2 regions of the Streptomyces sp. NBC_01275 genome follow, and region 2 is predicted to be linked to the other one. Evidence: riboswitches for the same ligand, from Rfam matches in the RefSeq annotation. Region 2 holds a riboswitch; the other holds the start of a gene.
The links. A riboswitch is a leader RNA that binds a small molecule or an ion and turns the genes downstream of it on or off. The one in region 2 is predicted to bind S-adenosylmethionine.

Region 1: linked by a shared signal. The riboswitch ahead of thrC (threonine synthase) and the one ahead of OG562_RS10390 (aminotransferase class V-fold PLP-dependent enzyme) in region 2 are both predicted to bind S-adenosylmethionine.

The regions. Positions count from the first base shown of each region.
Region 1 is NZ_JAPEOZ010000001.1:4,390,729-4,405,034, reverse strand. Features, by position in the region: gene OG562_RS19225 (1-phosphofructokinase family hexose kinase) at 1-344, opposite strand, end outside; gene nagA (N-acetylglucosamine-6-phosphate deacetylase) at 467-1,678, opposite strand; gene OG562_RS19215 (ROK family protein) at 1,678-2,619, opposite strand; gene OG562_RS19210 (ABC transporter substrate-binding protein) at 2,909-4,159, shown strand; gene OG562_RS19205 (DUF3263 domain-containing protein) at 4,194-4,430, shown strand; gene otsB (trehalose-phosphatase) at 4,604-5,476, shown strand; gene OG562_RS19195 (trehalose-6-phosphate synthase) at 5,464-6,963, opposite strand; gene OG562_RS19190 (glucosyl-3-phosphoglycerate synthase) at 7,089-8,033, opposite strand; SAM riboswitch class I at 8,203-8,351, shown strand; gene thrC (threonine synthase) at 8,369-9,670, shown strand; gene OG562_RS19180 (ubiquitin-like small modifier protein 1) at 9,667-9,942, shown strand; gene OG562_RS19175 (cold-shock protein) at 10,395-10,601, shown strand; gene groL (chaperonin GroEL) at 11,081-12,703, shown strand; gene OG562_RS19165 (NADH:flavin oxidoreductase) at 12,996-14,144, shown strand; gene OG562_RS19160 (metallophosphoesterase) at 14,188-14,306, shown strand, end outside.
Region 2 is NZ_JAPEOZ010000001.1:2,404,683-2,418,988, reverse strand. Features, by position in the region: gene ctaD (cytochrome c oxidase subunit I) at 1-1,096, shown strand, start outside; gene OG562_RS10430 (cytochrome c oxidase subunit 4) at 1,093-1,491, shown strand; gene OG562_RS10425 (Ig-like domain-containing protein) at 1,645-2,901, shown strand; gene OG562_RS10420 (hypothetical protein) at 3,087-3,491, opposite strand; gene OG562_RS10415 (heme-copper oxidase subunit III) at 3,681-4,301, shown strand; gene OG562_RS10410 (c-type cytochrome) at 4,363-5,175, shown strand; gene OG562_RS10405 (ubiquinol-cytochrome c reductase iron-sulfur subunit) at 5,172-6,245, shown strand; gene OG562_RS10400 (cytochrome bc complex cytochrome b subunit) at 6,242-7,879, shown strand; gene trpD (anthranilate phosphoribosyltransferase) at 8,031-9,095, shown strand; SAM riboswitch class IV at 9,171-9,287, shown strand; gene OG562_RS10390 (aminotransferase class V-fold PLP-dependent enzyme) at 9,453-10,829, shown strand; gene OG562_RS10385 (Lrp/AsnC family transcriptional regulator) at 10,845-11,123, opposite strand; gene OG562_RS10380 (rhomboid family intramembrane serine protease) at 11,166-11,918, opposite strand; gene OG562_RS10375 (hypothetical protein) at 12,091-12,330, shown strand; gene OG562_RS10370 (NYN domain-containing protein) at 12,369-13,712, shown strand; gene OG562_RS10365 (NlpC/P60 family protein) at 13,933-14,306, shown strand, end outside.

The DNA of each region.
Region 1 (14,306 bases), 2.0 Mb from region 2:
GCGGGGGCGATGATCGGGCCGGGTTCGTTGAGCTGGGTGGTGTCGCCGGTGCGGGCGTCGACGACGGCCACCGTGCGACGGGTGGCGCCGACGACCGGTACCAGGGCGTCCACCAGCCCTGATATTCCGGTGAGTTGTTCCTGCACGACGCGGCCGGTGGCGCCGCCCACGAAACCGGTCACCGTCACCTCGTGGCCGAGGGCCGCCAGCACCCGCGCCACGTTCAGCCCCTTGCCGCCGGGCCGCTCCCGCACGTCGGTCACCCGGTGCGAGGCGTGCGGGGTGAGGGCCGGGACGCGGTAGGTGACGTCGAGAGCGGTGTTCAGCGTGACCGTGAGGATCACCTGGGCCGACCTCCCTCTCTCGAACTCCTGTCTGCGGAGGCTCGATCATGCCAAAAGGACGGCGACCGGCCCAGTCCCCGGGTCGGTCGCCGTTCCTGTACGCGCCTGTACGAGCGCGCATTTCAGGCCAGTTGGGGATCCACCACCCAAACCCCCTGCCGCATCACGCCCTTGAGCGCGAAGTCCTCGTCGAGGAGGACCAGGTCGGCGTCCTTGCCGGGTTCCAGGGAGCCCACGCGGTCGGCCAGGCCCAGCAGGCGGGCCGGGTTGGCGGACAGGGCGGCCACCACGTCCTCGACCGGGAGGCGGTCGATCGTCACCGCCCGCTGGAAGGCCCGGTCCAGGGTGAGGGTGGAGCCCGCGATCGTGCCGCCCTCCACCAGCCGGGCCACGCCCTCGCTGACCTCGACCTCCAGCGGGCCGAGCAGATAGCGGCCGTCGCCGATGCCGGCCGCGTCCATCGCGTCGGTGATGAACGCCACGCGCCCCGCGCCCGCGTGACGGAACGCCAACTCCAGCGCGGCCGGGTGCAGATGGGTGCCGTCGTTGATGAGCTCGACCGTGACCCGCTCGTCCTCGAGAAGCGCGGCGATGGGACCGGGGGAGCGGTGACCCAGCTGCGGCATCGCGTTGAAGAGGTGGGTGGCGACCGTGGCGCCGGCGTCGATGGCCTGAACCGTCTGCTCGTACGTCGCGTCCGTGTGCCCGACGGCGGCGATCACCCCGTGTTCGACGAGCAGTCGTACGGAGTCCAGGCCGCCCGGCAGTTCCGTCGCCAGCGTGACCATCCTCGCCTGGCCGCGCGCCGCGTCGATCAGCTTGCGGACCTCCGCCGGGTCCGGGTCGCGCAGCAGCCCCTCGGAGTGCGCGCCCTTGCGGCACGGCGAGATGAAGGGGCCCTCGAAGTGGATCCCGGCCAGGTCGCCCTGCTCGGCCAGCTCGCTCAGCAGGCCGGCCTGGCGGACCAGGACGTCCATGTCGTCGGTGACGGTGGACGCGACGAGGGTGGTGGTGCCGTGCAGGCGGTGCGTGTGGATGGCTTTCTGTACGTCGTCCGCCGTGCCGGAGAAGGAGGCTCCGCCGCCGCCGTGGTTGTGCAGGTCGATGAAGCCGGGGACCAGCCAGTGGCCCCGTACGTCCACGACCTCGGCGTGTCCCTGCGGGGCGTTGGCCGTGATTCGGGCGCCGTCGATGGTCACGCGGCCGTCGGGCACCGTGCCCGTGGGTAGTACCACCCTCGCGCCGGTCAGTACCTGCGGGTGCGTTGTGGCTGGTCGCGCCCACGCGGCGGAGCCGCATGATGTGACGCCCCGCGCCCCTGAGGGGGTGGCCATTAGGTTGCTACCTCCATGCCGTCGGTCGTGTTGAGGAGATCCCAGGCCAGGAGGCCTGCGCCCAGGCAGCCGGCGGTGTCCCCCAGCGCCGCCGGGACGATCTCCGGGAGTTTTTGGAAGGTGACCCGTTGGCGGACCGCTTCCCGTAGGGGGGTGAAGAGGGTTTCGGCCGCCTCTGCCAGGCCGCCGCCGATGACGAGGGTGCGGGGGTCCAGCAGGGTGAGGGCGGTGACCAGGCCGTCGGCGAGCGCGTCCACGGCCTGCTGCCAGACCCGGACGGCGTTCGGGTCGCCGGACGCGACGGCCTTCGCGCAGTCCGCGGCGTCCGCCTCCGGGTCCCCGCAGGCCGCCGCCCACGCCTCGCTCACCGCCGCCGCCGACGCGAACCGCTCCAGACAGCCGCGCTGCCCGCACGGACACGGGGTCCCGCCGGGCCGTACGACGATGTGGCCGATCTCGCCCGCGAAGCCGTGCGCGCCCGCCTCCACCCGGCCGTCGACGCCGATCGCGCCCGCGATGCCGGTGCCCAGCGCCACGAACAGGAAGCGGTCCGCGCCCCGGCCCGCGCCGATCCGGCCCTCCGCGAGCCCGCCGGTGCGCACGTCATGGCCGAGCGCGACCGGAATCCAGAGCTCCGCGGAGAGCAGCCCGCGCAGGGGTACGTCCCGCCAGCCGAGGTTGGCCGCGTAGGCGGCGATGCCGGCGGTCTCGTCGACGATGCCGGGAACGGCCACGCCGGCCGCGACCGCGGGCTCGCCGAACCGCTCCACGCCGAGTGCGCGCAGCTCGGCGGCGAAGCCGAGGATCCCGGCGACGACCGCGTCGGGGCCGCGCTCACGGCCGGTGGCCCGGCGGGCTTGGTGCAGCAGAGCGCCGTCCGCCCCGATCAGGGCGGCCTTCATCCCGGTGCCGCCCACGTCGAGGGCGATGACATGTCTCACGGAAACAGTGTGGACCGAGACCCGCGAGAGGTCTAGTCCACTTACGCGTCTTGGGGGTACCGTGCGCCCTCGAGAGGCCTGTAGAGGTCTAGTCCACAGCCATGGTGTAGACCTTACTCCGGATAACGGATCCATTGGTATGAGCAATCAGTTGTGCAGTCAGTCGGACAATCGGCCGGGCGATCGGCCGGGCGATCGGCCGGGCGATCGGCCGGGCGATCGGTCCGGTGAACAGTCCAGTGATTCAGTGGGGAGCGGTTCGGTGCAGCGGCGGGCAGGGAAGTCAGGGATGGTCGCGGGGGTGTCCCTTCTCGGGATCGCCGCGGTTCTCGCCGGATGCGGGGTCACCTCAGGCGCCGAAGACGTCACCCTGAGACTCGTCGCCGCCGACTACGGCGACAGCGGCGCCAACAGCTCCGAGAAGTACTGGGACCAGCTCGTCGAGGCGTACGAGAAGGCCCACCCCGGCGTCACCGTCGACGTGAGCGTCTACTCCTGGAACGACGTCGACGCCAAGGTCAAGAAGATGGTCGACTCGGGCGACGCCCCCGACATGGCGCAGATCGGCGCGTACGCCGACTACGCGGCCGCCGACAAGCTGTACCAGGTCGGCGACGTGGTCTCCATCCCCGTCGAGGCCGACTTCGTCTCCCAGCTCGCCGACGCGGGCAAGGTACGAGGCGTGCAGTACGGCATGCCGTTCGCCTCCTCCACCCGGCTGCTGTTCTACAACAAGACCCTCTTCGCCAAGGCGGGCCTCACCCCGCCCACCACCTGGGCCGAACTCGCCGAGGACGCCCAGGCGCTCAAGGCACAGGGCGTGAAGTACCCGTACGCGCTGCCCCTCGGGCCCGAGGAGGCGCAGGCCGAGACCATGCAGTGGCTGCTCAGCGGCGGGGGCGGCTACGCCCAGACCGCCGGCGGCTACGACCTCGACTCCACCGAGAACGTCGACACCTTCGACTGGCTGAAGAACGACCTGGTCGGCAAGGGGCTGACCGGGCCGGTCGCGCCGGGCAAGCTCAACCGGGCCGACGCGTTCACCGCGTTCACCGCCGGTGACGTCGGCATGCTCAACGGCCACCCCTCGCTGATGAAGGCGGCCGAGAAGAAGGGCGTCAAGTTCGGCATGGTCCCGATGCCCGGCGTCAACGGGCCCGCCAAGGTCTCCATGGGCGTGGCCGACTGGATGACGGCCTTCAAGCAGAACGGCCACGCCGACGAGATCGGCGACTTCCTCGACTTCGTCTACAGCGAGGACAACGTCGTCGACTTCTCCCGCGAGTACGACCTGCTGCCCGTCACCAACTCCGCCTCCCAGGCGATGACCGGGACCAAGGAGGACGCCGACCTCCAGCCGTTCCTGGACCAGCTCACGCTCTCCCAGCTGCCCCCCGTCGGGCGTACCTCCTGGGCCGGGGTCAGCGCGGCGATCAAGAAGCGGATCGGTCAGGCCGTGACCGCGGACGGCAGCCCCGCCGAGGTCCTGGACCAGCTGCAGACGACGGCCACGGCGCTGGCGAACTCCTCCGGGGAGTGAGCCGCTGTCGGTGGGCGGGGATACCGTGCCGGGCATGGAGGAAGAGCTTGAGCTTGCGGCCAGGGAGCGGGGCATCCTGGCCTTGGAGCGGCGCGGGTTCCCCGGCCCCGGTGCGAAGGAACGGGCGATCCGGGAGGAGCTGGACCTGTCCCCGGTCCGCTACTACCAGCTCCTCAACGCCCTCCTGGACGATGCGCGTGCGCTGGCCCATGACCCGGTGACGGTGAACCGACTTCGTCGCGTACGGGACGCTCGGCGGGGTGAGCGCTGAGTCGTGCCGGTGGGCAGGGGGCGCCGTCCCTGGGGGCTGCCGCCCCCCAGACCCCCGCTTCGGCCCCGAAAGGGCCTCGTCCTCAAACTCCCCCAGAGGGGGCACCCCCACGGGCTGAGATGTCCGGACCGGCGTCCATAGGTGCCGCGGGCTGGATTGGCTATCGTCGCCGTATGGGCACCCAAGAGACACCCTCCACGGACCCCGTATCCCCCACCCTCCCCGTCCCCACCACCTCCGCCGGACGTGAAGCGCTCGCCGCCATCCTCGCCCGGCCCGGCCGCGCCCTCGTCGCCCTCGACTTCGACGGGACCCTCGCGCCGATCGTCGAGAACCCCGAGGACGCTCGCGCCCACCCCGGCGCCCGGCCCGCGCTCGCCGCGCTCGCGCCGAAGGTCGCCGCCGTGGCCGTCGTCACAGGCCGGCCGGCCGAGGTCGCCGTGCGCAACGGCGGGTTCGCCGGGGTCGCGGGGCTGGAGCGTCTCTCCGTTCTCGGCCACTACGGCGCCGAACGCTGGGACGCCCGCACCGGCGCCCTCACCGCCCCCGCCCCCCACCCCGGCGTCGCCGCCGTCCGCGCCGAGCTGCCGGCGGTCCTGGAGGCGGCCCAGGGAGGTCCGGGCGTCTGGGTCGAGGAGAAGGGCGGCCGGGCCGTCGCCGTCCACACCCGGCGCGCCGACGACCCCCAGGCCGCCTTCGACGCCCTGCGCGCCCCCCTCACCGACCTCGCCGCCCGGCACGGACTGATCGTCGAGCCGGGCCGCATGGTCCTGGAGCTGCGCCCGCCGGGCATCGACAAAGGCGTGGCCCTCCTCGACCACGTCCGCGAGGTCGGCGCCGAGTCCGTCCTCTACGCCGGCGACGACCTCGGGGACCTCCCCGCCTTCGCCGCCGTCGAGAAACTCCGCGCCGACGGCGTGCCCGGCCTGCTGGTGTGCAGCGGCAGCACGGAGGTCGGCGAGGTGGCCCAGCGGGCGGACCTGGTCGTCGACGGGCCGGCCGGGGTCGTGGAGCTGCTGCGGGCCCTCGCGGATCAGCTCGGCTGATCCGGCTGGATCGGCTCGATCTCCCGTAGCGCTGTCAGCTGGTTCAGGAACCACTGGGCCGGAGGCAGCGCGGTCGCGGCCGCCGCCAGCTTCTCGGTGCGCTCGGCCCGCTCCTCCGGCTTCATGGTGAGACCCTCGTGCAGGGCGCGGGCGGTCTCCATGACGTCGTACGGGTTGACCACGAGGGAGTCCTCCTTCAGCTCCCAGTACGCGCCCGCCTCCCGGGACAGCACCAGTGCGCAGCCCTCGTCGGAGACGACCGGGATCTCCTTGGCGACGAGGTTCATGCCGTCGCGGATGGGGTTGACCAGGGCCACGTCCGCCAGGCGGTAGGCGGCCAGGGAGCGGGCGAAGTCGTCCTTCAGGTGCAGGAGGACCGGGGTCCAGCCGGGGGTGCCGTAGCTCTCGTTGATCTCGTCGGCCACCCGCTGCACCTCCGCCATGTAGTCGCGGTAGACGGCCAGGTCCTGGCGGGACGGGTACGCGAACGCCACGTGGACGACGCGTTCGCGCCACTCCGGGTGGTCGTCGAGCAGCTGCCGGTAGGCCAGCAGGCCGCGCACGATGTTCTTGGACAGCTCGGTGCGGTCGACGCGGACGATGGTCTTGCGGCCCTCGCCGCCGATCTCCTCCCGGAGGGACGCCATCCGCTCCTCGACGTCCGGGCGGTGCGACCGTTCGCGCAGGAAGTCGGCGTCCGCGCCGAGACCGTGCACGCCGAGCCAGGTGCGATGGCCGGGCCCGTTCCAGTTCGGGACGTACTGGAACGACTCGGGCACTCCCGAGAGGGCCATCCGCGGAGACGCGTCCAGGTCCGTGGCCTCGACGCACGCGGAGAAGGCGCCCAGCCACCGATGGGTCAGGAACCCCAGCCGGTCCGCGCCCAGCATGCCCAGGATCAGCTGCTTGCGGATGTCCTCGGGCAGCAGGCCGAAGTAGTCCGGGGGCGCCCACGGCGTGTGCGAGAAGTGGCCGATGCGCAGGTCGGGGCGGAGTGCGCGGAGCATCCCGGGGACCAGACACAGGTGGTAGTCCTGCACCAGCACCGCCGCGCCCTGCCCCGCCTCCTCGGCCAGCGCCTCGGCGAACGCGCGGTTGTACGTCTCGTACGACGCCCACTGGCGGCGGAACTCCGCGTCGAAGACCGGCTCCAGCGGGGTCTGGTAGAGCAGATGGTGGACGAACCACAGGACCGAGTTCGCGATGCCGTTGTACGCGTCGGCGTGCACGTCGGCCGGGATGGGCAGCATCCGCACGCCCTCCTCGCCGACCCCGCGCCGGACCGCCTCCCGGTCGCCGTCGGACAGCGCCGCGCACACCCACAGGGCGCCCGCGTCCGGGCCGATCGCCGAGAGCCCGGAGACCAGCCCGCCGCCGCCGCGTTTGGCGCGCAGCGAGCCGTCCGGACTGTCCGGGTTCACCTCGTACGAGACCGGGCCGCGGTTGGACGCGACCAGGACCTGAGCACCACTGCCGGTGAAAGCCATACGCCTCAACCTAGCCAGGTACGGAAACGCTCAAACGTACGGTCGCCCTGCGTGAACGGGCCGTATCGGGCCGTATTCAGCCGTGAACGGCCCGCTCAGCAGCGTTGCGCAACCGCTGACGCGACTTACGCGACCTTGCGCGTGGCGTACTCCGCGATCTCCGCCATCGGCGGCCGCTCCTCCGTGTCCACCGAGTAGGTGCGCGGCTCGAAGCCGTCCGCGCTCCGCTCGAACTGGGTGAGGGACGGGCGGATCAGATGGCCGCGGGCCAGCCGGAGCTGGGCGGTGCGGTAGATGGCGGCCGCCATCCGGCCCAGGGCCTGGCCGTCCTGGTGACGGTGCTTGCGCACGCCGACGTCGACCTGGGCGAGGGCGTCCAGGCCCACCAGGTGCAGGGCGTCGACCAGCATGCCCAGCTCCACGCCGTACCCGACGGGGAAGGGCAGCTGCTCCAGCAGGCTGCGGCGGGCCGCGTACTCGCCGCCCAGCGGCTGCACGAACCCGGCCAGCTGCGGCCAGTGCATGTTGAGGAGGGGGCGGGCCATCAGCTCCGTGACCCGGCCGCCCTGGCCCGCGGCGCCGCCCAGGGGCCGGTCGTACATGCCCTTGACGAGGTCCACGCCCGGGTCGGTGAGCAGCGGGCCGACGATGCCCGAGACGAAGTCGGAGGAGAACTCCCTCAGGTCGGCGTCGATGAAGCAGACGACGTCCCCGGTCGTGACGAGCAGGGAGCGCCACAGGACCTCGCCCTTGCCGGGCACGGCCGGGATCCGCGGGAGGATCTCGTCGCGGTGGACGACACGTGCGCCGGCCGCGGCGGCGACCTGGGCCGTGCGGTCGGTGGAGCCCGAGTCGACGACGACGATCTCGTCGACGAGCGGGACCTGTTGCATGAGGTCGTGACGGATCACGGCGACGATGTCACCGACCGTCTCCTCCTCGTTCAGCGCGGGCAGGACGACGGACACCGACTGGCCCGTGGCACGCTTGGCGGCCATGATCCGGTGGAGCGGGCGGTCGGTCACGGACCAGGAGCGGGTGGCCAGCCAGCGCTCAGTTTCTTGCAGCACGATCAGCGGCTCCTCACTGTCGTGATCACACCGGGTGCACGGCAGGTGACCGTGTGATCCATCTCGCGGTTCGGACGACTATCTCAACTGTCCTGGCCTTCGGTTACAGTCTTGAACAACGCGGATGACCATCGCATGTCCGAGGTCGCTGTCGTTTACAACTTCATACCGCTCATCCAGAGGGGCAGAGGGATACGGCCCGATGAAGCCCCGGCAACCCTCCAGCCGGTCTTGCCGCATTTCATGCGCGCGAGGCTCCCGGCTCGGGAAGGTGCCAAATCCGTCTCACGGCGAGATGCGTCGTGAGGAAGATGAGGAGAAAGGGCCTCGCCTCCATGGCTGCGCAGACTGTTGCAAGCACCACCGAATCCCCCGCGACCCCCTCGGTCGACCTCGGCCCCGCCGCCGCCCTCTCCTGCCGCGAGTGCGGTCACCGCGTGCCCCTCGGCCCGGTCTTCGCCTGCGAGGAGTGTTTCGGCCCGCTTGAGATCGCCTACGACTTCTCCTCCTACGACACCGAGGAGCTCCGCAAGCGCATCGAGGCGGGCCCCGCGAACATCTGGCGCTACGCGCCCCTCCTGCCCGTCCCGGCAGACGTGGCGGACAAGCCGAACATCAACCCGGGCTGGACCAAGCTCGTCCAGGCCGACAACCTGGCCCGCGAGCTGGGCGTCGACGCCGGCAAGCTTTTCGTCAAGGACGACTCCGGCAACCCGACGCACTCCTTCAAGGACCGCGTCGTCGCCCAGGCCATCGAGGCCGCCCGCGCCTTCGGCTTCACCACCCTCTCCTGCTCCTCCACCGGCAACCTGGCCGGCGCCGTCGGCGCGGCCGCCGCCCGGGCCGGCTTCCGCTCCTGCGTGTTCATCCCGCACGACCTGGAGCAGGGCAAGATCGTCATGGCCGCGATCTACGGCGGCGAGCTCGTCGGCATCGAGGGCAACTACGACGACGTCAACCGCTTCTGCTCCGAGCTCATCGGCGACCCGGCGGGCGAGGGCTGGGGCTTCGTCAACGTCAACCTGCGGCCGTACTACGCGGAGGGCTCCAAGACCCTGGCGTACGAGATCTGCGAGCAGCTGGGGTGGCAGCTCCCCGACCAGCTCGTGGTGCCCATCGCCTCCGGCTCGCAGCTCACGAAGATCGACAAGGGGCTCCAGGAGCTGATCAAGCTCGGGCTCGTCGAGGACCGGCCGTACAAGATCTTCGGCGCGCAGGCGGAAGGCTGCTCGCCGGTGTCCGTCGCCTACAAGGCGGGCCATGACGTCGTACGTCCGCAGAAGCCGAACACCATCGCCAAGTCGCTGGCGATCGGCAATCCGGCGGACGGGCCGTACGTGCTCGACATCGCCCGGCGGACGGGCGGGGCGGTGGAGGACGTGAACGACGAGCAGGTCGTCGACGCGATTCGGCTGCTCGCCCGGACCGAGGGGATCTTCGCGGAGACCGCCGGCGGGGTGACCGTGGGTGTGACGCGCAAGCTGATCGAGAACGGTCTTCTCGACCCGACCAAGACGACCGTCGTCCTGAACACCGGCGACGGCCTGAAGACCCTGGACGCGGTGGCCGGCACCGGCCTGACCGCGACCATCCGCCCGAACCTCGACTCCTTCCGAGAGGCTGGCCTCGCGTCATGAGCGTCAACGTCCGCATCCCCACCATCCTGCGCACCTACACCGGCGGCAAGGCCGAGGTCACGGCCGAGGGCGCGACTCTCGGCGAGGTCATCGCCGACCTGGAGAAGAGTCACACCGGCATCGCCGCGCGCGTTCTCGACGACCAGGGCAAGCTGCGCCGGTTCGTCAACGTGTACGTCAACGACGACGACGTCCGCTTCGAGCAGGGCCTGGAGACGGCGACCCCGGACGGCGCGGGCGTCTCGATCATCCCGGCGGTCGCGGGCGGCTGACCTCCGGTCAGTACCCACGAGTAGTAACCGTCGGTAACAGTGATTACCGAGAGTTCACCGAATTGCCCCCTCCGTAAGAGAAGCGGAGGGGGCAATTCAGTGTGGTTGAGCGCGGTACAGTTGGGGAACCCGGTCCAGATCCCCGGAACCGGAGCCTTTGATTTCTGCCTTACGCCCGACAAGAAGTAGCCAAAGTGTGTGCCTCTTGCGTGGCATTTGTGGCTTTTGCGGGGCCTGACTTGCCCCGAATTCAGGCGAATTCTCGCCACATTCCGGACCCAGTGCGTCCAGAATTCTCGTCCGATTGACCTGTTGCAGAGGGCAGTTGGACAGATACATTCGGCCGCGGTCGACGCGTTCCGGCGCACGCCCCCAATCAGCTGGGGGGTGAGGTCTGACCCGGATCCGCGAAGTGTGGATCTGTGCAAGGGCCAGTAATAGGGGAGTTAGGCATGGCTCAGGGCACCGTCAAATGGTTCAACGCGGAGAAGGGGTACGGCTTCATCGCGGTCGACGGTGGTGCGGATGTTTTCGTCCACTACAGCGCGATCCAGATGGACGGATACCGCACCCTGGAAGAGGGTCAGCGGGTCGATTTTGAGATCTCGCAGGGCCAAAAGGGGCCGCAGGCGGACATGGTCCGTCTCGCGACCGGCTGAAGCACGCGCCGACTGCAGCGACGTTCTTCTGTACAACTTAGTACATCAGCACATCAGTACATATGCGAAAGCATAGCGAAGGGCTCGCGCCTCCTGGGGGGTGCGGGTCCTTCGGCATGTCCGGGGGCCTTCCGGGGGCTGTCGGGAGTCCTCCGAAGGGGCTGTCGGGAGCCCTCCGAGGGTCGCCGAGAGTCCTCCGGGCGCCGCCGCGAGTCCTCCCGAGACATGCCGGCGGCCCTCGGGAGACCTGCCCGGAGGCCCGTGTTCACCTGCGGATCAAGGTGAGGCGCTTGCACTCGGCATGGGCGAGTGCTAATCATTGGCGTTAGCACTCTGAAGGTGAGAGTGACAAAGAAGGACCGGGTCGGTGAGGCCCGCAGGCCAGGTGGGGCAAGGAACCACGGGGCAGGCGAGCCGTCCGTCGCGGGCGCGGGCGCGGTCCGAAGGAATCACCCCCAGTCCTGGAGGGACCACTTCACATGGCCAAGATCATCGCGTTCGACGAGGAGGCGCGGCGCGGCCTCGAGCGCGGCATGAACCAGCTCGCGGACGCCGTGAAGGTGACGCTCGGCCCCAAGGGCCGCAACGTCGTCCTCGAGAAGAAGTGGGGCGCCCCCACGATCACCAACGATGGTGTCTCCATCGCCAAGGAGATCGAACTCGAGGACCCGTACGAGAAGATCGGCGCCGAGCTGGTCAAGGAAGTCGCCAAGAAGACGGACGACGTCGCCGGCGACGGTACGACCACCGCGACCGTCCTGGCGCAGGCGCTGGTCCGCGAGGGCCTGCGCAACGTAGCCGCCGGCGCCAACCCGATGGCCCTCAAGCGCGGCATCGAGAAGGCCGTCGAGGCCGTCTCCGGCGCCCTGCTCGAGCAGGCCAAGGATGTCGAGACCAAGGAGCAGATCGCCTCCACGGCCTCCATCTCCGCCGCCGACACCCAGATCGGCGAGCTCATCGCCGAGGCGATGGACAAGGTCGGCAAGGAAGGCGTCATCACGGTCGAGGAGTCGCAGACCTTCGGTCTGGAGCTCGAGCTCACCGAGGGCATGCGCTTCGACAAGGGCTACATCTCGGCGTACTTCGCCACCGACATGGAGCGTATGGAGGCCGTCCTCGACGACCCGTACATCCTGATCGCGAACTCCAAGATCGCGAACGTCAAGGACCTGCTCCCGCTCCTGGAGAAGGTCATGCAGTCGGGCAAGCCGCTGCTGATCATCGCCGAGGACGTCGAGGGCGAGGCCCTGTCGACCCTGGTCGTCAACAAGATCCGCGGCACCTTCAAGTCCGTCGCGGTCAAGGCCCCGGGCTTCGGCGACCGCCGCAAGGCGATGCTGAACGACATCGCCATCCTCACCGGTGGCGAGGTCATCTCCGAGGAGGTCGGTCTCAAGCTCGAGAACACCTCCCTGGACCTGCTGGGCAAGGCCCGCAAGGTCGTCATCACCAAGGACGAGACGACCATCGTCGACGGCTCCGGCTCCTCGGACCAGGTCGCCGGCCGGGTCAACCAGATCCGCGCCGAGATCGAGAACAGCGACTCGGACTACGACCGCGAGAAGCTGCAGGAGCGCCTGGCGAAGCTCGCCGGCGGTGTCGCGGTCATCAAGGCCGGCGCCGCCACCGAGGTGGAGCTCAAGGAGCGCAAGCACCGCATCGAGGACGCCGTTCGCAACGCGAAGGCGGCCGTCGAGGAGGGCATCGTCGCCGGTGGCGGCGTGGCCCTGCTGCAGGCCTCCTCGGTCTTCGAGAAGCTGGAGCTGACGGGTGACGAGGCGACCGGCGCCAACGCCGTGAAGCTCGCCCTGGAGGCCCCGCTCAAGCAGATCGCCGTCAACGGCGGTCTCGAGGGCGGCGTCATCGTCGAGAAGGTGCGCAACCTGCCCGTCGGCCACGGCCTGAACGCCGCGACCGGCGAGTACGTCGACATGATCGCCGAAGGCATCATCGACCCGGCGAAGGTCACGCGCTCTGCCCTGCAGAACGCCGCGTCCATCGCCGCGCTGTTCCTCACCACCGAGGCCGTCATCGCCGACAAGCCGGAGAAGTCCGCGGCCCCGGCCGGCGGCGGCATGCCGGGCGGTGACATGGACTTCTGATCGACCTCTGGTTGATCTGCGTCCTTACCGAGGGCGGTACCTCCTGCTGCGGCAGGCGGTACCGCCCTCGGGTGTTTCAGTCGGCGTGGTTCTTGAGCGCCTCGGGGCGTGGGCGTGTCCCGGATCACAGGGGGTTGCGGTGGGGTGGCGGAATGTCGGTGGCAGGTGGAGTGGTTGGCCTTCAGGGGCGGTCGATGCGTGTGCACATACCGTGTGGAACGTGTGACCGTCCGCCGTTCGCCGCCCGAAGACTGCTCGACGTCTGACCGACCTCTCCGAGGAGCCCCCTGTCGTGACTGCCACCCCCTCCGCGGCCCCCTCCGCGTCTCCCGCCGCCTCCCGTGCCGCCGAGATCCTCTCCCGGCCGGTGTCGATCAACGGCCTGACCGTGCCGAACCGCATAGCGATGGCGCCCATGACGCGCATGTTCTCCCCGGGCGGCGTGCCCGGCGAGGACGTGGTGTCGTACTACGCCCGCCGTGCCGCCGCGGGCGTCGGTCTGATCGTGACCGAGGGGACGTACGTCGGGCACGACTCCGCCGGGCAGAGCGACCGCGTCCCGCGCTTCCACGGTGAGGAGCAGCTCGCGGGCTGGGCGAAGGTCGCCGACGCCGTGCACGCGGCGGGCGGCACGATCGTGCCGCAGCTGTGGCACATCGGCATGGTGCGGCAGCAGGGCGAGCCGCCGTTCGCGGACGCCCCCGCCGTCGGCCCCTCCGGTGTGCGCACCGACGGCACCGAGGGCGCAGGCAAGGCCATGACGCAGCGCGACCTGGACGACGTCATCGGCGCGTTCGCCGAGGCCGCGGCCGCCGCCGAGCGCATCGGCTTCGACGGCGTCGAGCTCCACGGCGCGCACGGCTACCTCATCGACCAGTTCCTGTGGGAGGGCACCAACCGCCGCACGGACGCCTACGGCGGCGACCTGGTCGCCCGGACGAAGTTCGCGGCGGAGGTCGTCGCCGCCGTCCGGGAGACCGTCTCCCCCGAGTTCCCCGTCATCTTCCGCTACTCCCAGTGGAAGCAGGACGCCTACCGCGCCCGCCTCGCCGAGACCCCGCAGGAGCTGGAGGCCATCCTCGCCCCGCTCGCCGCGGCCGGCGTCGACGCCTTCCACGCCTCCACCCGCCGCTACTGGGTCCCGGAGTTCGACGACTCCGACCTCAACCTGGCCGGCTGGACGAAGAAGCTGACCGGCAAGACCGCCCTCACCGTCGGCTCGGTCGGCCTCGACGGCGACTTCCTCAAGGGCTTCCAGGGCGAGGGCGCCCCGGTCAAGGGCATCGACGACCTCCTCGACCGGCTGGAGCGCGACGAGTTCGACCTCGTCGCCGTCGGCCGCGCCCTGCTCCAGGACCCGCAGTGGGCGGCGAAGGTCCTCGACGGCCGCCTCGACGAGCTGGCGCCCTACGACGCGGCGGCCCTCCAGACCCTCAGCTGAGAACGAGGGTTCAAAGCTCCAACTGCTGTGTAGTGTCCGGGAGATGAGGATTCTCCATCTCTCGGACACCCATATCGAGCGGGTCGACTCCCCGGGCTCCCGCGGCGCCGACGCGACCGGCTCCCTGCGTCTGATCCTCGCCGAACTCCGCCATCAGCGGGA
Region 2 (14,306 bases):
GTGGAACGTCCTGCTGACCGGTGTCCTCGTCCTGCTGGCGTTCCCGGTCCTGGCCGCCGCGCTGTTCGCCCTGGAGGCGGACCGCAAGTTCGGCGCCCATGTCTTCGACGCGGCCAACGGCGGCGCACTGTTGTGGCAACACCTCTTCTGGTTCTTCGGCCATCCAGAGGTGTACATCATCGCGCTGCCGTTCTTCGGAATCATTTCCGAAGTGATCCCGGTGTTCTCCCGAAAGCCGATGTTCGGCTACATGGGCCTGATCGCCGCGACCATCTCCATCGCCGGTCTGTCCGTGACCGTGTGGGCGCACCACATGTACGTCACCGGCGGAGTGCTCCTGCCGTTCTTCTCCTTCATGACGTTCCTCATCGCCGTGCCGACGGGCGTGAAGTTCTTCAACTGGATCGGAACGATGTGGAAGGGGTCGTTGTCCTTCGAGACACCGATGCTCTGGGCCACCGGCTTCCTCATCACCTTCACCTTCGGCGGTCTGACCGGCGTCATCCTGGCCTCGCCGCCGATGGACTTCCACGTCTCCGACTCGTACTTCGTGGTGGCGCACTTCCACTACGTGGTCTTCGGCACCGTCGTCTTCGCGATGTTCTCCGGCTTCCACTTCTGGTGGCCGAAGATGACCGGCAAGATGCTCGACGAGCGCCTCGGCAAGGTCACCTTCTGGACGCTGTTCGTCGGCTTCCACGGCACCTTCCTGGTCCAGCACTGGCTGGGCGCCGAGGGCATGCCCCGTCGTTACGCGGACTACCTCGCGGCCGACGGCTTCACCGCCCTGAACACGATCTCGACGATCAGCTCCTTCGTCCTCGGCCTGTCCGTCCTGCCGTTCTTCTACAACGTCTGGAAGACGGCCAAGTACGGCAAGAAGGTCGAGGTCGACGACCCGTGGGGCTACGGCCGCTCACTGGAGTGGGCCACGTCCTGCCCGCCGCCGCGGCACAACTTCCTCACCCTGCCGCGGATCCGCAGTGAATCCCCGGCGTTCGACCTGCACCACCCGGAGATCGCCGCGCTCGAGCAGCTGGAACACGCCGGCCACGGCGCCAGCGCCATCTCGGGCAGCAAGGAGGCCGGCAAGTGAAGATCCAGGGCAAGATGTTCATCTGGCTGAGCGTCTTCGTCCTCGCCATGGCGGTTGTCTATGGCGTGTGGTCGAAGGAGCCGGCCGGCACCACGGCCCTCTTCCTGGCCTTCGGCCTGTGCATCATGATCGGCTTCTACCTGGGCTTCACCGCCCGGCGGGTCGACACCGGCGCACAGGACAACAAGGAGGCGGACGTCGCGGACGACGCCGGCGAGCTGGGCTTCTTCAGCCCGCACAGCTGGCAGCCGCTGTCCCTGGCCGTCGGCGGCGCCCTGGCCTTCCTGGGCGTGGCGGTCGGCTGGTGGCTGCTGTACTTCTCCGCGCCGCTGCTCCTGATCGGCCTGTGGGGCTGGGTCTTCGAGTACTACCGAGGCGAGAGCCGCACCCAGTAGGACCCGGCGGCGCCCCCAGTAACACGAGCTGAGCGCGACCAGAGCCCGGACACTCCGTCAGGAGGGTCCGGGCTCACGCTTTTGCCGTACATCGTGTCCTCCGTCCGTGTCACCCAGCGCGCCGCCGTTGACGTGGCTGCCCACCATGAAGTCATGAGCCACGAACCCCGCCCCCGCACCGTCGTCGGCTGCATCCTGCTGGTGATCGCCCTGGGCGCGGTCGCCAGCGCGTGCGGCTCGAACGGCAACCCGCTCTCCGCGCGCCCCTACGACGCGACGGACCAGATCTCCTTCAACGGCCCCAAGGGCGACGGCAAGAAGGCCGACCCGGACAAGCCTCTGGAAGTCACCGCGACGGACGACGACGAGCCCATCACGGACGTCATCGCCGTGGACGGCTCAGGACGCTACGTGGCCGGCGAACTCGCCGCCGACGGCAGCCGCTGGCACAGCACCGAGCCGCTCGCCGCCGACGCCCACTACACGGTCCGCGTGAGCACCGAGGACGACGACGGCGCCCCCGGCCGGCGGGTCCTCGCCTTCGACACGGGCAGGCCGACCGCCAAGAAGACCCTCACGGTCGAGTTCGGCCCCGACAAGGGCGAGTACGGCGTGGGCCAGCCGATCACCGCCAAGCTGAGCCGGCCCGTCAAGGACCCCGCCCAGCGGGCCGTCGTCGAACGGGCCCTCAAGGTCGACTCCACGCCCTCCGTGCAGGGCGCCTGGTACTGGGTGGACGACAAGGAGCTCCACTACCGCCCCAAGGAGTACTGGCCCGCCCACGCCGCCATCCGCGTCCACAGCAACCTGGACGGCATCAAGGTCGGCGACCGCCTGTGGGGCACCCGCACCAAGGACCTCAAGCTGACCATCGGCGAGCGGATCATCGCCGTGACGGACGCCTCCTCCCACTCCATGACGGTCTACAGGAACGACGAGGAGATCAACTCGATCCCCGTCACCACCGGCAAGCCCGGCTTCGAGACCCGCAACGGCGTCAAGGTCATCCTGGGCAAGGAGTACTTCGTACGGATGCGCGGCACCACGGTCGGCATCGCCGAGGGCTCCTCGGACTCCTACGACCTGCCCGTCTACTACGCCACCCGCGTCACCTGGAGCGGCGAGTACGTGCACGCCGCCCCCTGGTCGGTGGGCTCCCAGGGCTACGAGAACGTCAGCCACGGCTGCACCGGCATGAGCACGTCCAACGCCGAGTGGTTCTTCGACACCGTCCACCAGGGCGACGTCGTCAAGGTCGTCAACAGCTACGGCGACACGATGGAGACCTTCGGCAACGGCTTCGGCGACTGGAACCTGGCCTGGGACAAGTGGCGCGACGGCAGCGCCCTGACCGGCGGCAAGCAGCAGCCGGCCCAGGAACCCTCCCGTCTGCGTCCCGAGAGCGTCTGACAGCCCCTGAGGGCATCTGACAGACGGCCCTGGGGCGATCCGGGCGATCCTGGGGGCGGCGAAGCCCCCAGGAGGCCCAGGAGGCCCAGGAGGCCCAGGAGGCCCAGGGGGCCAGGCTCAGGAGACCAGGGAGACCAGGGAGACCAGGGAGACCAGGGAGACCAGGGAGGCGCGGAGGCGCGCTCCTAGGCGCTCTGCTGCAGCCTCTTCTTGCGCAGCAGAGCGGCCAGCGCCCCCGCGAACTCCACGGGCTCCACAGGCAGCGTCACAGCCGCGTCGGCGCGGCTCCACGTGGCCAGCCAGGCATCCTGGGGCCGCCCGATGAGCACCAGCACCGGCGGGCAGTCGAACACCTCGTCCTTGATCTGCCGGCACAGCCCCATGCCCCCCATGGGCACGGACTCCCCGTCCAGCACGCAGACGTCGATCCCGCCCCGGTCCAGCTCCGTCAGCACGGCGGCGGGTGTGGCGCACTCCAGGAACTCCACCACGGGCACGTCCGGAGCGGGCCTGCGCCCGGTCGCCAGCCTCACCTGCTCGCGGGTGTTGGAGTCGTCGCTGTAGACCAGCACCGTGACGGTCGACCGCATGCTTCCTCCGTGACATCAGCGTCGTACGGACATGAGACGGGCGGAGCCCATGCGGCGGATGCTACTCCCTTGGACACCCCGCCAACACCGCTTGGAACACCACTTCGATGGGCCATACGGGCACTACACGACGTGCGAACACTCCGAACGGCACCCCCCGGAGTGAGGGCGGGATAAGCGACCGACATAATGTCGGTCGTGGCGACAGCAACGACAGTAGAAACCGGGCACGCGCACCCGTCGGTCAATCGGCCGAACCTCACCAGCGTCGGAACCATCATCTGGCTGAGCTCCGAGCTGATGTTCTTCGCGGCCCTCTTCGCGATGTACTTCACCCTGCGATCGGTGACGGGTCCTGATCACTGGAAGGAGATGGCCGAGTCCCTGAACTTCCCGTTCTCGGCCACGAACACCACGATCCTGGTGCTCTCCTCCTTCACCTGCCAGATGGGCGTCTTCGCCGCCGAGCGAGGTGATGTCAAGAAGCTCCGGTCGTGGTTCATCGCCACGTTCATCATGGGAGCGATCTTCATCGGCGGTCAGATCTTCGAGTACACCGAGCTGGTGAAGAAGGACGGGCTCTCGCTCTCCTCCGACCCGTACGGCTCGGTGTTCTACCTGACGACCGGCTTCCACGGCATGCACGTGACGGGCGGCCTCATCGCCTTCCTGTTCGTCCTCGGACGCACCTATGCGGCCAAGAGGTTCACCCACGAGCAGGCGACCGCGGCCATTGTCGTGTCCTACTACTGGCACTTCGTCGATGTCGTCTGGATCGGCCTCTTCGCCACGATCTACATGATCAAGTAGCCGGGCCCGCTCCCGCACATCGCAAGCATCGACGCAGAAGATCCTGACACCGGGGTAATCCGTGAAAAAGCTCTCCGCACGACGACGCCATCCGCTGGCGGCGCTCGTCGTCCTACTCCTCGCGCTGGCATGCACAGGGGGGCTGTACGCCGCGTTCGCGCCCGCGAGCAAGGCGCAGGCTGATGAAACAGCCCAGTCCCTGGCCATCGACGAGGGCAAGAAGCTCTTCGCCGTAGGCTGCGCCAGCTGCCACGGCACCGGCGGTCAGGGCAGCTCCGACGGTCCCAGCCTGGTCGGCGTGGGCGCCGCGGCCGTCGACTTCCAGGTCGGCTCCGGACGCATGCCGGCGGCCACCTCCCAGGGCGCCCAGGTGCCCGCGAAGAAGAACATCTACTCGCAGGCCGAGATCGACCAGCTCGCCGCGTACGTCGCCTCCCTGGGCGCCGGCCCGTCCGTCCCGACCGAGGCCCAGTACGGCTCGGAGGGCGCGGACATCGCCAAGGGCGGTGAGCTGTTCCGCACCAACTGCGCGCAGTGCCACAACTTCACCGGCAAGGGCGGCGCCCTCACCAAGGGCAAGTACGCTCCGACCCTCGAGGACGTGGACCCGAAGCACATCTACGAGGCCATGCAGACCGGCCCGCAGAACATGCCGTCCTTCCCCGACACCACGCTGTCGGAGCAGAACAAGAAGGACATCATCGCGTACCTGCACGCGGTCAACAGCGACGAGACGAACAACCCCGGTGGTCTGGAGCTGGGCGGCCTCGGGCCGGTCAGTGAGGGCCTGTTCTCCTGGATCTTCGGCCTCGGCGCCCTGATCGCGGTCGCCGTCTGGGTCGCCGCTCGGACCGCAAAGGCCAAGAAGTCATGAGTAGCCAAGACATTCCAGAAGAGAACCTGCCGGCTGAGCAGTCCGCAGGACACCACGAGCACGGGCCCGGCTCCCTGGCCGTGGCGGACGAGAAGAACCCGTTCGCCGACCCCGGCCTGCCGCCCCACGAGCACCGCGTCCAGGACATCGACGAGCGGGCCGCCAAGCGGTCCGAGCGTGCGGTCGCCTTCCTGTTCACGTTGTCGATGCTGGCCACGGTCGGCTTCATCGCCTCGTACGTCGCCATCCCCGCCGACAAGTCGATCTTCGTCTTCCCGATCGGCCACCTCAGCGCGCTGAACTTCGCGCTGGGTCTGACGCTGGGCACGGCGCTGTTCACCATCGGCGCCGGCGCGGTCCACTGGGCCCGCACGCTGATGTCGGACGAGGAGGTCGCCGACGAGCGCCACGCGATCGCCGCGTCCCCCGAGGTCCGGGCGAAGGTCCACGCGGACTTCAAGCAGGGCGCCAAGGAATCGGCGCTCGGTCGGCGCAAGCTGATCCGCAACACGATGTTCGGCGCGCTCAGCCTGGTGCCGCTCTCCGGTGTCGTGCTGCTGCGCGACCTCGGTCCGCTGCCCGAGGACAAGATGCGTCACACGCTGTGGGCCAAGGGCAAGCTCCTCGTCAACATGAACACGAACGAGCCGCTGCGTCCCGCGGACGTCGCCGTCGGTTCGCTCACCTTCGCCAAGCCCGAGGGCCTGGAGGAGCACGACGAGGAGTTCCAGAACGAGATCGCCAAGGCGGCCCTGATGATCGTCCGGCTCCAGCCGGAGGACATCAAGGACAAGCAGGAACTCGACTGGTCCTACCAGGGCATCGTGGCGTACTCGAAGATCTGCACCCACGTCGGCTGCCCGATCTCCCTGTACGAGCAGCAGACGCACCACGTGCTGTGCCCGTGCCACCAGTCCACCTTCGACCTCTCCGACGGCGCCAAGGTCATCTTCGGCCCGGCCGGTCACGCCCTGCCGCAGCTGCGCATCGGCGTGAACGACGAGGGCTACCTCGAGGCGCTCGGCGACTTCGAAGAGCCCGTCGGTCCTGCATTCTGGGAGCGCGGATGAGCACCAACGAGAGCACCGAGACGCGCGAGCGCGGCAAGGCGCCGGCCGGCGAACGCATCGCCGACTGGGCCGACGGCCGGCTGGGGATCTACTCCCTGGCCAAGGCCAACATGCGCAAGATCTTCCCCGACCACTGGTCGTTCATGCTGGGCGAGATCTGCCTCTACAGCTTCATCATCATCATCCTGACGGGTGTGTATCTGACGCTGTTCTTCCACCCGTCGATGAACGAGGTGGAGTACCACGGCAGCTACGTCCCGCTCCAGGGACAGCTGATGTCCGAGGCGTTCAGCTCGACCCTGCACATCTCCTTCGACGTGCGCGGCGGTCTGCTCATCCGGCAGATCCACCACTGGGCGGCGCTGATCTTCCTCGCCGGCATGTTCGTGCACATGATGCGCGTGTTCTTCACGGGCGCGTTCCGCAAGCCGCGCGAGGTCAACTGGCTGTTCGGCTTCCTGCTGTTCGTCCTGGGCATGTTCACCGGCTTCACCGGCTACTCGCTCCCGGACGACCTGCTCTCCGGCACCGGCGTCCGCTTCACCCAGGGCGCGATCCTGTCGATGCCGATCGTCGGCACGTACATCTCGATGTTCCTGTTCGGCGGGGAGTTCCCGGGCCACGACTTCGTGGCGCGGTTCTACTCGATCCACATCCTGCTGCTGCCGGGCATCATGCTCGGCCTGGTGGTCGGCCACCTGATCCTGGTCTTCTACCACAAGCACACGCAGTTCGCGGGTCCCGGCAAGACCAACAAGAACGTCGTCGGCATGCCGCTGCTGCCGGTGTACATGGCGAAGGCCGGAGGCTTCTTCTTCCTGGTCTTCGGCGTCATCGCGGTCATCGCGGCCGTCGCGCAGATCAACCCGATCTGGGCCATGGGCCCCTACCGTCCGGACCAGGTGTCGACCGGCGCCCAGCCCGACTGGTACATGGGCTTCGCCGAGGGTCTCATCCGGTTCATGCCGGGCTGGGAGATCAACATCTGGGGTCACACGCTCGTCCTGGGCGTGTTCATCCCGCTGGTCCTCTTCGGCGTGGTCCTGGGCGCGCTGGCGGCCTACCCGTTCATCGAGGCCTGGATCACCGGCGACAAGCGCGAGCACCACATCCTGGACCGTCCGCGCAACGCCCCGACGCGCACCGCGCTCGGCGTCGCCTGGGTCACGATGTACATGATCACGCTGGTCGGCGGCGGCAACGACCTGTGGGCCACGCACTTCCACCTGTCGATCAACTCGATCACCTGGTTCGTCCGGATCTTCTTCTTCGCCGGACCGGTCATCGCGTACATCGTCACCAAGCGGATCTGCCTCGGCCTGCAGCGCCGTGACCACGACAAGGTGCTGCACGGTCGTGAGACCGGCACCATCAAGCGGCTGCCGCACGGTGAGTACATCGAGATCCACGAGCCCCTCAGCCAGGAGCAGCTGCACACCCTCACCGCGCACGAGCAGTACGCGCCCGTCGCGATCGGCCCGACGGTCGACGAGAACGGCGTCGAGCGCAAGGTGACGGGCAAGGAGAAGCTGCGCGCCAAGATCAGCGGCGCGTACTTCGGCGAGGACCAGCAGATCCCGAAGCCCACTGTGGAGGAGTACAAGGAGATCACGAGCGGCCACGGCCACCACTGATCGCTGAGGCGTCGCCACGCCACAGGGAAGGGCCCCGTCCGATCTTCGGACGGGGCCCTTTGCCGTGCCTTCCGGCTGGATAGGGTGGGGTCGCACTCGTCCGCGAGTGCCGTCCGAGTTCCGAGTCCCGTACGACACCCAGGAGCAGCTCATGAGCGCTGTGACCCCCGCTGGAGGCGACACCGCGGCGGGCCGTTCCTGGCCCGACGTGCTGAACGCCCTGCTGTACGGCCGCGACCAGAGCGCCGACGCCACCTTCTGGGCGATGGACCAGATCATGCGCGGGGAGGCGACCGACGCGCAGATCGCCGGGTTCGTGGTGGCGCTGCGGGCCAAGGGGGAGACCGTCGAGGAGATCAACGGGCTCGTCCGGGCGATGTACGAGCACGCCAACGTGATCGAGGTGCCCGGCCGGACGGTCGACATCGTCGGCACGGGCGGCGACGGCGCGAAGACGGTGAACATCTCCACGATGTCCTCGATCGTCGTCGCCGGCACCGGCGCGAAGGTCGTCAAGCACGGCAACCGGGCCGCGTCCTCCGCGTCCGGCGCCTCGGACGTCCTGGAGCAGCTCGGCGTCAATCTGGACCTGACCCCGCAGCGGGTGGCCGAGGTCGCCGAGGAGGCCGGGATCACCTTCTGCTTCGCGGTCAAGTTCCACCCGGCGCTGCGTCACGCGGGCGCCGCGCGCGGCCAGTTGGGCATCCGTACGGTGTTCAACGCCCTCGGCCCGCTGACCAACCCGGCCAGGGTCAAGGCCCAGGCGGTGGGCGTCGCCGACCCGCGGATGGCGCCGATCATCGCCGGCGTGTTCGCCGAGCGCGGCAACTCCTCCCTGGTGTTCCGCGGCGACGACGGCTTCGACGAGCTGACCACCACGGCCACGTCCCGGGTGTGGGTGGTGCGCGACGGCAAGGTCGCCGAGGAGAGCTTCGACCCGCGGGACGTCGGCATCGAGCTGGTGCCGGTGGAGGCGCTGCGCGGCGCGGACCCGGCGTACAACGCGGCGGTCGCGCGCCGGCTGCTGGACGGCGAGCAGGGTGCGGTGCGGGACGCCGTGCTGCTGAACTCGGCGGCGGCCCTCGTGGCCCTCGACCCGGGCCCCGGGACGCTGGCCGAGCAGCTCGGGGACGGCATGGTCAGGGCGGCGGAGTCGATCGACTCGGGCGCGGCGAAGCGGGCGCTGGAGCGCTGGGCGGCGGCCAGCAACGCGTAACACGACTGGAGGGGCGTCCCGCGATCCGGACACGGGTTGCGGGACGTCGATCACTTCACGTACGTTCCTGTGTCAGGTCATGAGTGACAGTCATGAGGCCCCGGCCGACTGTCCGGCAACCCTCCGTCCGTGGCGGGGTGCCCCGGGTGAAGACCAGGCTGTGGGCAGCGAGGTCCACGGCAAGCGCGGGCCCCTCGAAAGACACCAGGGGTCCTGGTCATCGAGGGAGCCTTCCGTGAGCAAGCGAATGCGATAGGGCGTAGAGCCCCGCCTCCGCACACCCCTTTCACCTTCCTCCGTGCTTGAGCCACGCGTGCTCGTACGGCGGTTCCGCCTTGCTTCTCACGGGAGTGCCCCATGTCCGTCTCCACCGCTGCCGCCGCCCAGACCGTTTGTGCGCCTCTGCCCGTTCTCGGACGAGATGTCACCGTGCCGCTCGTCACCGGCGGCGAGGTCGCCTACGCGGCGCTCGACTACGCGGCCAGCGCCCCCGCCCTCCAGCGCGTCTGGGACGACGTGGCCGCCTACGCCCCGTACTACGGCAGCGTCCACCGCGGCGCCGGCTACCTCTCCCAGCTCTCCACGGACCTCTTCGAGAACGCCCGCCGCACGGTCGCCGAGTTCCTCGACTGCCGGGCCGACGACCAGCTGGTCTTCACCCGCTCCACCACCGACTCCCTCAACCTCCTGGCCGCCGCGCTCCCCGCCGACTGCCAGGTCTTCGTCTTCGAGACCGAGCACCACGCCTCGCTGCTGCCGTGGAAGGACGCGCGGGTCACCTACCTCGACGCCCCGCGCAGCCCGCGCCAGGCCGTCGAGACCCTGGAGCGCGCCCTCGCCGCCCGCACTGTGTCTCTTGACGGGGGCTACGGCCCGGCCCTGGTCTGCGTCACCGGCGCCTCGAACGTCACCGGCGAGCTGTGGCCCGTACGGGAGCTGGCGGCGGCCGCGCACGCCCACGGCGCCCGGATCGTGCTGGACGCGGCCCAGCTGGCCCCGCACCACCCGGTGTCCGTCCAGGACCTGGACGTCGACTGGATCGCCTTCTCCGGGCACAAGCTGTACGCCCCCTTCGGCTCCGGCGTCCTGGCCGGGCGCGCCGACTGGCTGCGCGCGGCCGAGCCCTACCTCGCGGGCGGCGGCGCCAGCCGCAAGGTCACCCGGCGCGAGGACGGGGGAGTGGACGTCGAGTGGCACGACACCGCCGCCCGGCACGAGGCAGGCTCCCCGAACGTCATCGGCGCCTACTCCATCGCCTCGGCCTGCAAGGCCCTCACCGAGGCCGGCTTCGAGGCCCTGGTCGCCCGTGAGCGGCACCTGATCGAGAAGGTCCGCACGGGCCTCGCCGGGGTGCCCGAGGTCAGGATCCTGTCCCTCTTCGGGGACGACGCCCCCCGGGTCGGCGTGATCTCCTTCGTCGTCGAGGGCTGGAACAGCTCCCACTTCGCCGCGGCCCTCTCCGCGGAGTACGGCATCGGCGTGCGCGACGGCCTGTTCTGCGCCCACCCGCTGGTGCGCACCCTGCTGGGCGGGGACCCCCAGACCCAGGGCGAGTGCGGAGCCCCCGAGGCGGCGCCCGGCGAGAAGTCCCTGAACGCGATCCGCGTCAGCTTCGGCGCGGGAACGCCCGACGAGCACGTGGACCGCTTCGTCGCCGCGGTGCGGGAGCTGGTGAGCGACGGCGCGCGCTGGACGTACCGCACGCAGGACGGCCGCTGCGTCCCGGCGGTGTAGCCGTTCGGGGGCCGGCTACTCGAGGCCGATGGCGAACGCGGCCTCGAGGTCGTGCTGGGAGTAGGTGCGGAACGCCACGTGGGTGTCGGTCGCCTCGACCCCCGGGATCTTGCTGATGGACCCGGGGATGATCTCGGCGAGGTCCTCGTGCTGCTTGACCCGGACCATGGCGATCAGGTCGTACGTCCCGGTCACGGAGAACACCTCGCTCACGGAGTCCAGCGAGGCGATCGACTCCGCGATCTCGGGGATCCGGTCCACGCTGGTCTTGATGAGGACGATCGCGGTGATCACGGCTGGTTCTCTCCCTCGGGGGCCGGAGCTGGAGGTCTCACCCTACTCGCGGTCCGGTGGGCCTGTTCTTGCCGCCGGGGGTCCGGGGGGCGTCCCCCGGGAGGGCGCGGCATGGGGAGGACGAAAGCGGGCCCACGCGTAGCCGAGGCCCAGTCCGAAGCCCACCAGGTGGGCCAGATACGCCACCCCGGGCCCCTGGGAGGCCCGGCCCGCGGCCACCCACTGCAGGGCCGCCCAGAACGGCAGCACGACCCACGCGGGGAAGCGCAGCGGCAGGAAGAACAGGAACGGCAGGAGGCTGGTCACGCGTGCCCGGGGGAACAGGTAGAGGAACGCGCCGAGGACCGCTGAGATCGCCCCCGAGGCCCCGACCAGGGACTGCCCGGAGTCGGCGTTGGCGGCGGCGTAGCCCAGCAGGGCCAGGTAGCCGCAGCCGAGGTAGAACAGCGTGAACTGGACGCGGCCCATCCGGTGCTCGGTCATCGCCCCGAAGACGTAGAGGAAGAGCATGTTGCCCAGCAGGTGCACCCAGCTGCCGTGGACGAAGAGCGCGGTCGCGGGGGTCAGGGCGGCCCGCGGGGAGCCCTCGAAGAGCTCGGCGGGGACCACGCCCCAGCGGCGGAAGTAGGCCCGCTGCGCGGCCAGCAGCGCGTCGCCGGCGCCGTATGCCGGATTGAGGCCCGAGGCCGGGCCGATGACGAAGAGCAGACAGCACAGGGCGATCAGTCCGTACGTCACCGGCGCCGCGGGGGTCCGGATCGTCCTGCCGACGGTTCCGCTCCAGTTGCCGATCATGAACACAGAGCATGACGTAACGGGACGCATGGGAGCAGAGCGCCTCGCCGCCGTGGACGGATGGGCGGCGAGTACCCGCCAGGCCGTAGGGTTACGAGCCACACAGACGGGGGAGCCTCCGGCGCGACCCCCCACCGAAGGCACGACACTAGAAGGAAGCGGACAAGTCACGATGACGGTTCCCCTGCCGACCGCCGCGACGCGGTGGCGCTGCACCCTCTGCGGCAACCTCACGAGGTTCGACGTGACGCGCTCGTCGAAGGTCGTCGAGTACGTCCACCTCGACCTCGCGGGCGAGCCGAAGGTGGAGGAGCGCGAGGTGGTCAGTGAGACCATCGAGTCGGTGCGGTGCCGCTGGTGCAACGCCGTGGACCAGGTGGAACTAGTGGATCGGCCGGGCGCCGACTCCTGACGGAGGCGGCCCCGCACAGGCATTGTGGGGTGTGACGGATGGTGGAGAGCGCAGGCGGGGGGCCGGGCGACGGCGCCGCTGAGGTGCTCGACCGTCCGCTGCCCGACGGCGTGCGCCGCCGGGTCGTGCAGATCGTCTCCGACGGTTTCGGCGGGCTGACCGTCGGCGAACTGCCCGCGCAGCTGCGGCAGTACGCCCGCTTCGCGCCGAACCGCCGGGCCAAGTTCGCGGGCAACGCGATGGCGGCCGCGCTGGAGGGCGATCCGCTGTTCCGGCAGCGCATCGCCGAGAAGTTCAGAGAGGCCCAGCCGGAGCTCGCCGGCGCCCTCGACTCCGGCTCGCCGCCCCCGGCCGCGGACCCGCTCGACGTGGCGGCCGCGGCCTATGTGCTGCGCCCCGTCGGCTGGGTGAAGCTGGTGACCGCGGCCGGCGAGGAGGCCCAGCGGGCGGACGCCGAGCGCGCCGACGAGGAGACCCGGGCCGAACTGGAGGGCCTGCGTGAACAGCTCGGGCAGGCCCGGGAGCAGACCCGGGCCGAGACCGAGCGGCTGCGCGCCGAGCTGGACTCGGCGAAGAGGGAAGCGGAATCGCTTCACCGCAAGCTGCGCGCCGCTCTCAGCGACGTCAAGCGGGGCGAGGCGGCCCTGCGCAAGGTGCAGGCCGAGATGGAGGCCGTGCGCAACGAGGGTCAGATCCAGGTCTCGGCCGCCGAGAGCGAGAGCCGGCGGCTGAAGGCACGGCTCGGGGAGTCGGAGGCCGCCCTGGAGGCCGCCCGGCGGGCGGCCCGCGAGGGCCGCAGCGTCGAGGACATGCGCGTACGGCTGCTGCTCGACACGGTGCTCGAGGCGGCCCAGGGGCTGCGCCGGGAGCTGGCGTTGCCGCCGGTGTCGGTGCGGCCGGCGGAGACCGTGGACGCGGTCGAACCGGGACGGATGACCCCCAAGGACATCGCGGCGCGCGCTCTTTCGGAGAACGATCCGGCCATTCTCGATCAACTCCTGGCGCTTCCGCAGGCGCATCTGGTCGTCGACGGCTACAACGTCACCAAGACCGGCTATCCGCAGATGCCGCTGGAGAAGCAGCGGCTGCGGCTGCTCGGGCAGCTCTCGCAGCTCGCCGCGCAGACCGGCGCCGAGGTCACCTGCGTCTTCGACGGGGCCGAACTGCTCGCTCCGGTGCTGCTCGCGCCGCCGCGCGGCGTACGGGTGCTGTTCTCCAAGCCCGGAGTGACCGCCGACGAGCTGATCCGCCAGCTGGTGCGGGCCGAGCCGCCGGGCCGGCCGGTGATCGTCGCCTCGACCGACCGGGAGGTGGCCGACGGCATCGCCAAGGCGGGCGCCCGACCGGTGGCTTCTGCGGTACTCCTGAAGCGACTGTCCTGACTGTTCTAAACGTCAAGATCCAGGTTTAATGCCCGAATTGACGCGATCGTCACGCAACGTAGCGTCAATCGAGCATCACTGCATGTGAGTTGAGTATAAATACTGCGTTGCGTGACGGGTTTTTTTCGCCAGGGGATTTGAACTGATCACGGCGAGGTCACTAAGGTCTGGTGATCGAACCTCCACACGGGTGATCACTCAAAAGAAGGAGCCCGTCTCCGTGGCGTCCCACCGTCGACCGAAGCAGCCGAGTCGCGCACGCGTGACCGTGCTGACCACCGCAGCCGCCGCTGCCGTCGTTCTGAGCTCGCAGGCCGCCAATGCCGCGCCGAGCGAGAAGCTCAGCAAGGACGAGGTCAAGTCCAAGGTCGACAAGCTCTACGAAGAGGCGGAGCAGGCCACCGAGAAGTACGTGGGGGCCCGGGAGAAGCAGGAGAAGCTCCAGAAGGAGATCTCCACCATCCAGGACAACGTCGCCCGCGGCCAGGAGGAGCTCAACGAGCTGCGCGACTCCATGGGCCTGGCGGCCGCCGCCCAGTACCGCACGGGCAGCATCGACGCCTCCCTCCAGCTCTTCCTGTCGTCGAACCCGGA